DNA from 2 places in the Vreelandella indica genome. Region 2 is predicted to be linked to the other one. Evidence: riboswitches for the same ligand, from Rfam matches in the RefSeq annotation. Region 2 holds a riboswitch; the other holds the start of a gene.
The links. Region 2 has a riboswitch for thiamine pyrophosphate ahead of thiM (hydroxyethylthiazole kinase). Riboswitches for the same ligand answer to the same signal wherever they lie in the genome.

Region 1: linked by a shared signal. The riboswitch ahead of tenA (thiaminase II) and the one ahead of thiM (hydroxyethylthiazole kinase) in region 2 are both predicted to bind thiamine pyrophosphate.

The regions. Positions count from the first base shown of each region.
Region 1 is NZ_JBANSO010000003.1:79,941-85,320, reverse strand. Features, by position in the region: gene V8L71_RS02960 (DUF262 domain-containing protein) at 1-1,705, opposite strand, end outside; TPP riboswitch at 1,986-2,145, shown strand; gene tenA (thiaminase II) at 2,225-2,908, shown strand; gene thiC (phosphomethylpyrimidine synthase ThiC) at 2,936-4,825, shown strand; gene V8L71_RS02945 (HlyD family secretion protein) at 5,244-5,380, shown strand, end outside.
Region 2 is NZ_JBANSO010000004.1:54,602-59,981, reverse strand. Features, by position in the region: gene V8L71_RS03775 (LysR family transcriptional regulator) at 1-48, opposite strand, end outside; gene thiE (thiamine phosphate synthase) at 45-668, opposite strand; gene thiM (hydroxyethylthiazole kinase) at 658-1,467, opposite strand; TPP riboswitch at 1,491-1,589, opposite strand; gene V8L71_RS03760 (hypothetical protein) at 1,644-1,988, opposite strand; gene gloA (lactoylglutathione lyase) at 2,233-2,769, shown strand; gene V8L71_RS03750 (DUF6164 family protein) at 2,779-3,147, shown strand; gene V8L71_RS03745 (cupin domain-containing protein) at 3,156-3,821, opposite strand; gene ampC (class C beta-lactamase) at 3,978-5,114, opposite strand; gene V8L71_RS03735 (metal ABC transporter solute-binding protein, Zn/Mn family) at 5,285-5,380, opposite strand, start outside.

The DNA.
Region 1 (5,380 bases), on a different contig from region 2:
CCGAATATACAAATTTCGCAATCTTCTCGGCTCGTTCTATTACCTTTTCCTCACTCCACTGATTATCATTTATAAAGTTGACACCTAATGGATACCCAGCAGCTTCGAGTATCGCAATTTTTTCGACTACATCTTTATTCTTCAGCTTATGGCCATTCGTACTTGCATCAGTTAAAAGCAAATTTCCCACATTACCAATGATTTCAGGGTTTACTCCTTGTTTGGCTTTTGACTCAGGGATTAGGTGTTCAACTGTCAGGTTTCCATGATGAATATCTAAACCACTCAACTGGTTACCTAAAAGCTTACAAAGTGAGTACTTAATGATGCTTTTATACTTAGTTCTATTTGATAGATAGTTCAACTCTAAAAACTTGACCTCAAACTCACTATATGACGGAAGCTTTTCTTTTAGCTTTCTTGTTATACTTGATAAAACTTTTTGCACAGAATCATTGTCGTGAGCTTTTGACAAATCAATAGAATGTTGTGAGTACATCGTCGCTATACTCCCTGAAGATCTTTGCTGAGTAATGGCATTAAAAACAAAGTGAAAATGCTCAATTCTCTTCAGAGTTGTTTTAAGCTGCTTAAGTGATACTTTTCCATTTGAATAGGCTACGAGCAAGGACAATACAAAAGACGATTGCTGCTTAACTTTAAAACCATTTAAGGCAGTCAATGATTGCTGGACTTCATATTGTTCTTTTCCCCAACCAGAGCTCTCTGGGCTAAGCATCTTCGAGTAACTTACAGCATGCTCACTCAAGTCTTTTAGCAAAACCCTTGCGTTACCCAAGTCCTTATTTATATAACGTTTAATGAGAGAAAACAGTTTTTTATCTGTCGTATACTCATGCTTAGAAATCCAGTAGTGCAATAAGAATGTATCAATAACACTACTATCAGAAATATCATCAAAGCGTTTTACTAAGCGATTCCATGCTTCTTTCGGGCTATCAAGTGTTGAATGAGTATTTTTAATAGTTTTCAACACTAAATTTTTCACAAGATCAGAGGTTTTTAAGTCTCGACCGCGAGCATTAAGTGTTTCAAAAATCAAATAAGCATCATCCTCGTTATCTAATTGGATAAAAACCAACTTAAGCGATAAAAACTTATCTCTTAGCTCTTTTAACTTAAGAACAGGATCAGTATGTGCAAAAAACTCAATCTGAGAGCCAGCCGTTTGATGCAAGGGTATAAGTTGCCCTAGCTTTTGCGTTAAAAGCTCATAGGCAAACTTTAAATTTGATTCTTCCACACCAACTTCACAATCTATCTTGATATCAGAGCTTGATTCATCAAATGACTGAATATGGTTCTGTAAATATGGAAATGAAGTTTCTGCGTTAAGTACAAACTCATTCACATAGTCATTATTGGGGGTTTCAATAAACTTATGAACACCCTTTGCAAGATTTTCTTCGCCTAACTTTAAAAATGCATCTCTAATTACTGATAAAACTATTGTTATAGTTGTTAGTCGCTGCTGTCCATCAACAATACCAAAGTATGGCTTACTTGCCTGATAAACAACCATTGACCCAATAAAGTAACTATCACTCTTATCGCCAATAATATCAGACCAAAAATTATCCACTTCATCTTTACCCCATGAATAGGGGCGTTGGAATCTAGGTATTTTGAAATAACCAGAAGAAAAAACTTCTTGAACTTCTTTATCGCTTGCTTCTATCTTCATTAAAATAGCTCTTATAAAAAATAATTTTCACCTATTAATACACTCAAGCGAATATAGGCAGCTAGAGATGCATGCTAAATATACTTAGCCACACAGCTTCAATAAACGCGACGGCACATTAACTGGGGGTTTGCAGCCACCAATTTGACTCTACCCATAGACTCCCTTTATAGCAAAGCCAATTTTGGCCGCTTAACCAAAAGTCGCAGCTTGCACGATTTTTTATCTCCAATCATGCCCCCTTGCATCTCCCCCATCCGCAGCCTAGACTCCGCTAACGAACAGCTTGACGGGGTGCCGGTGAAATCCGGCTGAGATGGCGCAGGGCTAGCATTTTTGCTGCCGAGCGCTGGTCCCGCTGAACCTGATCCGGCTAATGCGCTGCTGCTCACATGAGTTGCGGCGCGGGTACCGGCGTAGGGATCAAGCGATGGCCGCGGCGCTCCTTTACGCCACCTTTCCGTGCCATTTCCTCGATCTTTTTCGCCTGCCCTCCGGATCATTACTACCGGAGGCATCATGGGCTACCGCTTTACCGATCTCACCACCGCCTGCCAGCAAGATTGGCGCGCCTATATTGAGCACGATTTTGTGCGTCAGTTGGGCAATGCCACGCTGCCTGAGGCGTCGTTTCGCCACTACCTGAAACAGGATTACCTGTTTTTGATCCACTTCGCCCGCGCCTACGCGCTGGCCGCCTATAAAAGCCCCACCCTGGCGGATCTGCGCCAAGCCCATGAAGGCTTGAAAGCCATTGTGGACGTGGAGCTGGGCCTGCATGTGGGCTTTTGTCAGGAGTGGGGGATTTCCGAGCAAGAACTGGCGGAGCTTCCCGAAGCCAGAGCGACGCTGGCCTACACCCGCTATGTATTAGATACCGGCAACCGTGGCGACCTGCTCGATTTGCATGTGGCATTAGCCCCTTGCCTAGTGGGCTATGGCGAAATCGCCAATTGGCTAAACGCCCAGCCTTCCACGCTGCGCGGTAAACAAAACCCCTTTGATGCCTGGATTGCCATGTACGAAGGCGAGGAGTTTCAGGCTGCCATGCAGGCGGAGCTTGAATGGCTCAACGCCCGCCTTGCCGATGTGACCCCCGCCCGCTTTAAAGAGCTTGCCAAGATATTCCGCGATGCCACCCGCCTGGAAATCGACTTCTGGCAGATGGGCCTAGAGCTGATAGACGAAGACCTCTCTCATTAATTACTAACAACTAAAAGGAACCAATCCATGAGCAAAACGAGCCATTTTCTAGCCGAAACCGCCCAGGTCGATGCCGCCGCCATTGCGCCGCTGCCCGCTTCGCGCAAGGTGTACGTGGAAGGCTCGCGGCCAGATATTCGCGTACCGTTTCGGGAAATCACCCTCTCGCCCACCAAAACCAGCAGCATTGACGAAGAGAACCCGCCGCTGCTGGTGTACGACACCTCCGGCCCCTATACCGACCCCGATGCTCTGATTGATCTACGTCAGGGCCTGCCCGCCCTGCGCCGCGCTTGGATTGAAGAGCGCAACGACACCGAATTCCTATCAGGCCCCACGTCTGATTACGGTAACCGTCGCGCCAACGACCCGACGCTTGCCCAGCTGCGCTTTGATTTAACCCGCACACCACGCCGGGCTAAAGCAGGCAAGAACGTGACTCAACTGCACTACGCCCGCCAAGGGATTATTACCCCGGAAATGGAGTTTATCGCGCTACGGGAAAACCAGCGTCGCCAAACGTTAGGTACCGCTGAGGTAGAGCGGATACTGGGCCATCAGCACCCCGGCCAAAGCTTTGGTGCCAGCTTGCCGGATGAGATTACCCCTGAATTCGTGCGTGATGAAGTCGCCCGCGGGCGGGCGATTATTCCCAATAATATCAACCACCCGGAAAGCGAGCCGATGATTATTGGCCGTAACTTCCTGGTCAAGATTAACGGCAACCTGGGCAACTCGGCGGTCACCTCTTCCATTGAAGAGGAGGTGGATAAGATGACCTGGGGCATCCGCTGGGGCGCGGACACCATTATGGATCTCTCCACTGGGCAGAACATCCACGAAACCCGCGAGTGGATTCTGCGCAACTCGCCGGTGCCGATTGGCACGGTGCCTATCTATCAGGCGCTGGAGAAGGTCAATGGTGTTGCCGAAGACCTCACCTGGGAAGTCTTCCGCGATACGCTGATCGAGCAGGCCGAACAGGGCGTGGACTACTTCACCATTCACGCCGGGGTACTGCTGCGCTATGTGCCGCTCACCGCCAAACGAGTCACCGGCATTGTTAGCCGCGGCGGGTCGATCATGGCCAAGTGGTGTCTGTACCATCACCAGGAGAGCTTCCTGTACACCCACTTCGAGGACATCTGCGAGATCTGCAAGCAGTACGATGTGGCGTTCTCCCTCGGCGATGGTCTGCGCCCCGGCTCGGTGGCGGATGCCAACGACGAAGCGCAAATGGCGGAGCTCAAGACCCTTGGCGAGCTGACCCATATCGCCTGGAAACACGATGTGCAGGTGATGATCGAAGGTCCCGGCCACGTGCCCATGCACTTGGTGAAAGAGAACATGGATAAGCAGCTGGAGTACTGCGACGAAGCGCCCTTCTATACCCTTGGGCCGCTGGTGACGGATATCGCTCCCGGCTACGATCATATTACCTCGGGTATTGGGGCAGCGATGATCGGCTGGTTTGGCTGCGCCATGCTCTGCTACGTCACTCCGAAAGAACATCTGGGCCTGCCCAATAAAGACGATGTCAAAACCGGCATCATCACCTACAAGATTGCCGCCCACGCAGCGGACTTGGCCAAGGGCCATCCGGCGGCACAGCGGCGCGACAACGCGCTTTCCAAGGCGCGCTTCGAATTCCGTTGGGAGGACCAGTTCAACCTGGGCCTAGACCCGGATACCGCCCGTGAATACCACGATGAAACCCTGCCGAAGGATTCCGCCAAGGTGGCGCACTTCTGCTCCATGTGCGGGCCGAAGTTCTGCTCCATGAAGATCAGCCAGGAAGTGCGTGACTATGCCAATGAGCACGGCCTGAACGGTGATCAGGAAGCGGTGATGAAAGGCATGGAGGAGCAGGCGGAGAAGTTCCGCAACAAAGGGAGTGAGCTGTATCAGGAAGTTTAAATCTACCAACGCACGATAATTTACTGCTTGCTGCGGCTTTTCCCTGGGGAGCGCTAAAAAATGGCCGCAACCTCCCATCGCTTGTGTGCTCCTTTGTTTTCTAGCGCTGCCCCAAAAGTATGGCTTAACAGTAGTTTTGCGCAACGTAGCTCATTTAACATTTGAGAGTGACGAAAAAAACCTTGGTATAGCTACCCAGCTCATAGCAAATACTATCAATTAAATACCGACTAGTCGGTATTTAATTGACCTAAATCAAAATCACAATTAATAATAATAGGATAATAGAATCCGTTTATTACGTTCTGTGATGCGCCACCGCTGGCACAGAGCGACGAGCTTAAGCCCTTTGGCCCTGGCCCATCCTCTGAGCTGCTCATCAATCGTCTGGCCATCCGCCAACCGAGGATGCAACATTATGAAGTTCAGCAGTAAAAGACAGTGGTTCAAGGGCCTGGCAGCCATAGTTGTTATAGGCATCGCGGCCTGGTTGACCTGGTGGGAACTGCAGCCGGAGGGCCTAGGCGAGGGCATCACCCAAGGCAACGGGCGCAT
Region 2 (5,380 bases):
CAGCTCGGCGACTCGCACGAAAGCAACGATATGCTCTATTTGGTTCATGACGCAGCAGCGACCTGAAAGGCGCGTGCCGCCTGGAAAGGATCGGGTTGGCCGCAAATGGCTGAAATCACCGCTAATCCGTTCGCTCCCGCCCGCTGCACACTAATGGCATGCTCAGCTTTCAACCCACCAATCGCCACGCTGGGCAGTGGGCACGCTTTGACCAGCGAAGCCAAGCCGCCAAAGCCGATAGGCTGGGCGTGGTCCTGTTTGCTCACTGTTGCAAACACGGGCCCAATGCCAACGTAATCAATTAACGCCATGGGCGCCGCTTGGAGCTGAGCGAGGGTATTGATCGACAGGCCAATAATCGCCTGTTCACCTAGCGCTCGGCGTGCTTCCTGAACAGCGGCATCGCTCTGACCGACATGCAGGCCATCTGCCTGACTCTCTAGCGCTACCTGTAAACGGTCGTTAATGATGAGCGGCACCCCGGTGCCTGCCAGCAGTGCTTTTAGCCGCTTGGCCTGAGTAACCATCTGTTCATCGCTGGCATGCTTATCGCGTAGCTGCACGATGGTCACACCACCTCTTACCGCTGCTTCAACCGTCTGCTCTAGGCCATAATCGTCGCAAAGCGCAGTGTCGGTCACCAAATAAAGCGATAGATCATACGGCATGGAGTGACTCCAACTGAGTATGAGCAGAGAGGTCGTCAGGGGTAAGTTGATAAAGCGCATCCAGCAGAGCGACTTGGAAACTGCCTGGGCCCTGAGCAGTACTGCCCGCCCGCTCGCCAGCGACGGCAAAGCAGCCTAGCGCCGCGGCGGTGGCTTCCAGCGGGGCTTCACGGTTGGCCGCAACAAAGGCGGTGACCAGTGCGCTAAGGCCGCAGCCTAACGTTGTGACACGGGGCATTAAGGGGTGGCCACCGTTAATACGATAGTGCTGTGTGCCATTCGTCACCCAGTCGCTTTCACCGGTCATCGCGACAACGCAGCCATGTTTTTGCGCTAGCGCTATCGCTGCGTCTATGGCTTGGTCGGCGGCAGCTGTCGAGTCCACGCCGCGGCCTTGGTTGGCTAACCCATTAAGCGCCAGAATTTCAGAGGCATTGCCACGAATCACGCTAGGCTTTAACGCGAGTAACCGCGTGCACAGCGATTGTCGATAGCGGGTCGCGCCAACGGCGACAGGATCTAATACCCAGGGAATCGAGTGCTGGCTGGCGGTGGCCGCTGCGGTCAACATCGCGTCCGCCCAGTGGGCAGAGATGGTACCAATGTTGATCGACAGCCCGGCAGAAATAGCGGTGAACTCTGCCACTTCCTCTGGAGCATGCAGCATTGCGGGTGACGCGCCCGTGGCTAGCAACAGGTTGGCCGTGCTGTTCATGGCGACATAATTGGTCATGCAATGGACTAACGGTGTCACTGCGCGCAGCGTTGCAAGGTAATCGCCAAGCGGAGGTAGGGTCATAGCATCCTCCCGGCGGGGAGGTGGTAAGCGGTACCATGACTCCCTACGCCGGTGTTATCCGGTTCAGGTTCAAAGGGTGCGTCTCAGCCCAACCGTAACGGAGGGCGCCCCTGTCGAGCGCTTACTATCCTTGCCTGGAGTAGCCCTGTAAACCCCTGGATACAGACGATGGCAATCTAACGAAACGAAATACGCGTGCCGTAGGTGAGCATCTCGTCAGGCGTTATGGCTTTCCCCTCTATCCCAATCATTTCGTCACCGCACTGGTCAGCGAAGGTCAGCACGCCGTGGGTCAAGCCAAGTTGGCCTAAGGTATCGCGGATTTCACCCGTGCCGAGAAAAGTACTGACGTGCCCTTTGTTATCACTGAGGTCAGACACGCCGTTAGCGTGATGAAAGCGCACTCTGTAAATCCCATCCATCGACTCCACTTCAACAATGGGCGAAAAGCCGTTGTGAAGCGCATTGGAAAGTTGCTTGAGGGTTAAGTGATCACCCAGCGTCATATCAATCGCAGTCATAAAAACCTCCTGAAGGACGCCCTCAATCAGGGGCATCGATCATGTGGCGGGAACTTCTTTTGTAAATCTTATGGATAATAAGTGTAGGGTTTTTGTTTAGGATTGCTAGTGCGCTTACCGGTGCCCCGATACGACACTGCCTACGTGCTTGTAAGGGCTAGCATTCTGGCAATAAAGCCCCCATGGTAAGCGGTATGTGAGGCTCAATAGAGTCAATGAACAGTATTAGCGACAGGAGAGCGTGATGAGTTTTCAAGGTGAGCAGCATCCTGGTGTCGTCGATACACCGCCTCAAACCCAAGGATTCCGTTTAAACCACACCATGCTGCGGGTCAAAGACCCCGAGCGGGCGCTGGCGTTCTACTCAAAAGTGTTTGGCATGCAGGTACTGCGGCGGCTGGATTTCGAGGAGATGCAGTTCTCGCTCTACTTTTTAGCCAACGTGGAGCCGAGCGACAGCGTGCCGGAAGAGACTGACGCGCGTACCGTATGGACGTTTAGCCAGAAGGGGCTGTTGGAATTGACCCACAACTGGGGGACTGAAAACCAGGAAGATTTCGCCTATCACGATGGCAATGCCGAGCCCCAGGGCTTTGGGCACATCTGCTTTAACGTGCCGGATTTGGCAGCGGCACAGGCATGGTTTGACGAGCACGACGTCACCTTCGTAAAACGCGCTGATCAGGGCAAAATGAAGGATGTTATCTTCGTTAAGGACCCGGATGGCTACTGGATCGAAGTAATTCAGGCAGACCTGATGGCGGGTAAAAGCGACGCATGAGGCACGCCAATGGCTGAACTACTGTTCCGGCTGCGCCACGTTACCGACGAAGAGGCCATGGAAGTGCGTGACCTGTTGGCCGACCATGGCTTTGATACCTATGAAACCCAGGCGGGCTTTTTCCGCCTGGGGGTCGATGCTATCTGGCTACGTAATCCACATCAGCATGATGCGGCTATCGCCGCGCTAGACGCCTATCAGGCGGAGCGCCTTGACCGCGTCCAGCGTGAGCATCAAGCAGCGGTTGAGCGGGGCGACGCGGAAACATTGTGGCATCGCTTGGCCGCTCACCCGCTGCAGGTGGTGCTGGTGCTGTTAGCCGTGGGGCTTATTGCGGCTCTTACGCTGCTGCCGTTTCTGGGCTTATCACGAAGCTAAGCACTAAGCTATGCGGGCGGCAGATGACCGCGTTTGAGGTACATCATCACGCCATTTTCACCGGCGGTGAGTGCAGGGGCTGCGCCGCTGGGGTAGCGACACCAGGTGCCCGCCGTGTAGCTATGCTCGCTATCGCTTAGGCTGCCTTCAAGAATCAAAAACTCCAGGCCGCCCAGCAGCGTGGGGTAAGTGATGGAGGTGCCCGCCGACCACCGTTCCAGGCTGGTGCGCTCCTGCTTGTAGGTGTGCAGCATCTTGTAGGCAATGCGCGGGCGACGATCCGGCTGCCAGGGAAGCCGATGCGCAGGTACCGCCAGCTGGAGCGTGTCGTTGGGGTCAAACTGGTGCAGTTTGACAAAAATCAGCGCGCCTTCCTCGCCAATCTGTGGCGTGTGGCCGGTACCGATGGGGTTTCGTAAGTAGCTGCCGGCTGGGTAGCGCCCATGCTCATCGGCGAACACGCCTTCCAACACCAGGATCTCTTCGCCGCCGCCGTGGGTATGCCGCTCAAATTGCGTATTAGGCGCGTAGCGAACAAGACTGGTGGCACGGGCAACTTCATCACCAATTCGGTCAAACATCATGCGCTCGACCCCCGCACTGGGGGAATCGACCCACTGATACTCTTCCGGGGTAACACAGGCAAAGTGGCTAAAATCGGCGTTTAGACGCATGGGAAAGGGCTCTTCGCAGTGAAGGTAAGTATCGGGGAGGAGTAATAGTCTCCTTATTGACAGCGAAAAATGCAACTTTAGGTTGTTTGATCTTAGCGATGATGCCATAAAAAATGCCGCCAACGGCGGCATTAGACTGTTTTAAGCGAGAGAGACTCAGTGGGCTTCTGCCAGTGCGGTAAGCAGTTGGTGCGCTGCTTCTATGCGGGCACCATTGGGGTAGTTACGGTTAGCCAGCATCACAATGCCGATCTGCTCGCTGGGCACAAAAGCCACATAGCCGCCAAAGCCGTTGGTTGAGCCGGTCTTGTTATAAAGCGCCTCTTGCCGAGGGGCTAAAGGGGGCGTTAAGCGGTTGGCAGGGTTGGGCTCTAATATCATCTCAAGTGAGTTACCTGCCAGCAGCTGCTCAAGCGTTACTGGGTAGGCGTAGCTTTCCCAGCCCAGCCCCTGGGTCATATTGCCGACCTCAAAGTACCCCGTGCGCGTGGCCGTCAGGGCTTGGCGTAGGGGGGCTTCCAGCGCTGAGTCATTCATGTGGGCTTCCACAAAAGTGAGCACATCTGCAGCAGTTGATTTCAAGCCGTAAGCCTGAGCATCCAATACGCCGGGGTTCACCCGAATCGGCTCATCTTCTTTCGAGTAACCGTAAGCGTAGTGCGCCTGCTGTGCTTCAGGCACTTGGTAAAAACTGTGGTCAAGCCCTAACGGTGAGAAGAGATGTTCCTCCATCAATGCTGCATAACGCTTTCCGAGACGTTGGGCGGTTAAATACCCCATCAGCCCTATGCTCGGGTTGGAGTAGAGCCGATGACTGCCAGGCGTGGATTCAGGCTGCCACTGGCGATAGTAGTCGACCATTGCCGCTTCGTTGTTAACCGCCTCGGGAAACTGCAGCGGCAGTTCACCCGCGGTGTAAGTGCCCAATTCCAGCAATGTGATCTCATCGAAGGCACTGCCTTCAAGGGCAGGCAGGTGCTCGCTGGCCGCGTCGGAAAGCGAAAGCGCACCGCTGGCCTGCGCGTAGCCTGTTAACGCCGCAGTGAAAATCTTACTGATGGAGCCCAGCTCGAACAGCGTCTCATCGGCGACCGGAATCCCCGCTTCTTGATTGGCGAGGCCATAATTAAAGTAGTGCTGCTGGCCGTTGATGCTCAGCGCGACCGCCATGCCCGGGATGCGGTGCTCATCCATCAGTGGGGCGATAGTCTCGTTCACCAGCGCTTCAACTGCGTCGCTATCGGCTGTTTCAAGCGCCCAGGCAGCGCTGCCGAGCAGGAGTGAGTTGGTCATGAGAAAGGAGGTTGTTACCGCTACTAACTTACGCATACCAAGATCCTGTGGTAGTGGGTGCGGCAAGTAAGTTAGGGGTATGGCCAGCCGCAAAGAGCGTGATAAAGATGATTGGTGATATGGCTGCTCATATCTATCACGACGTGAGCAGCGTTTATAACCCTATCGGCTTAGTGATTATGCTCACTGTGGTCATGGTCATCGTGGTCACGCTCATGATCGTCATGACCGGGCTTTATATATCCGGGCTCTGCTAACGCATCATG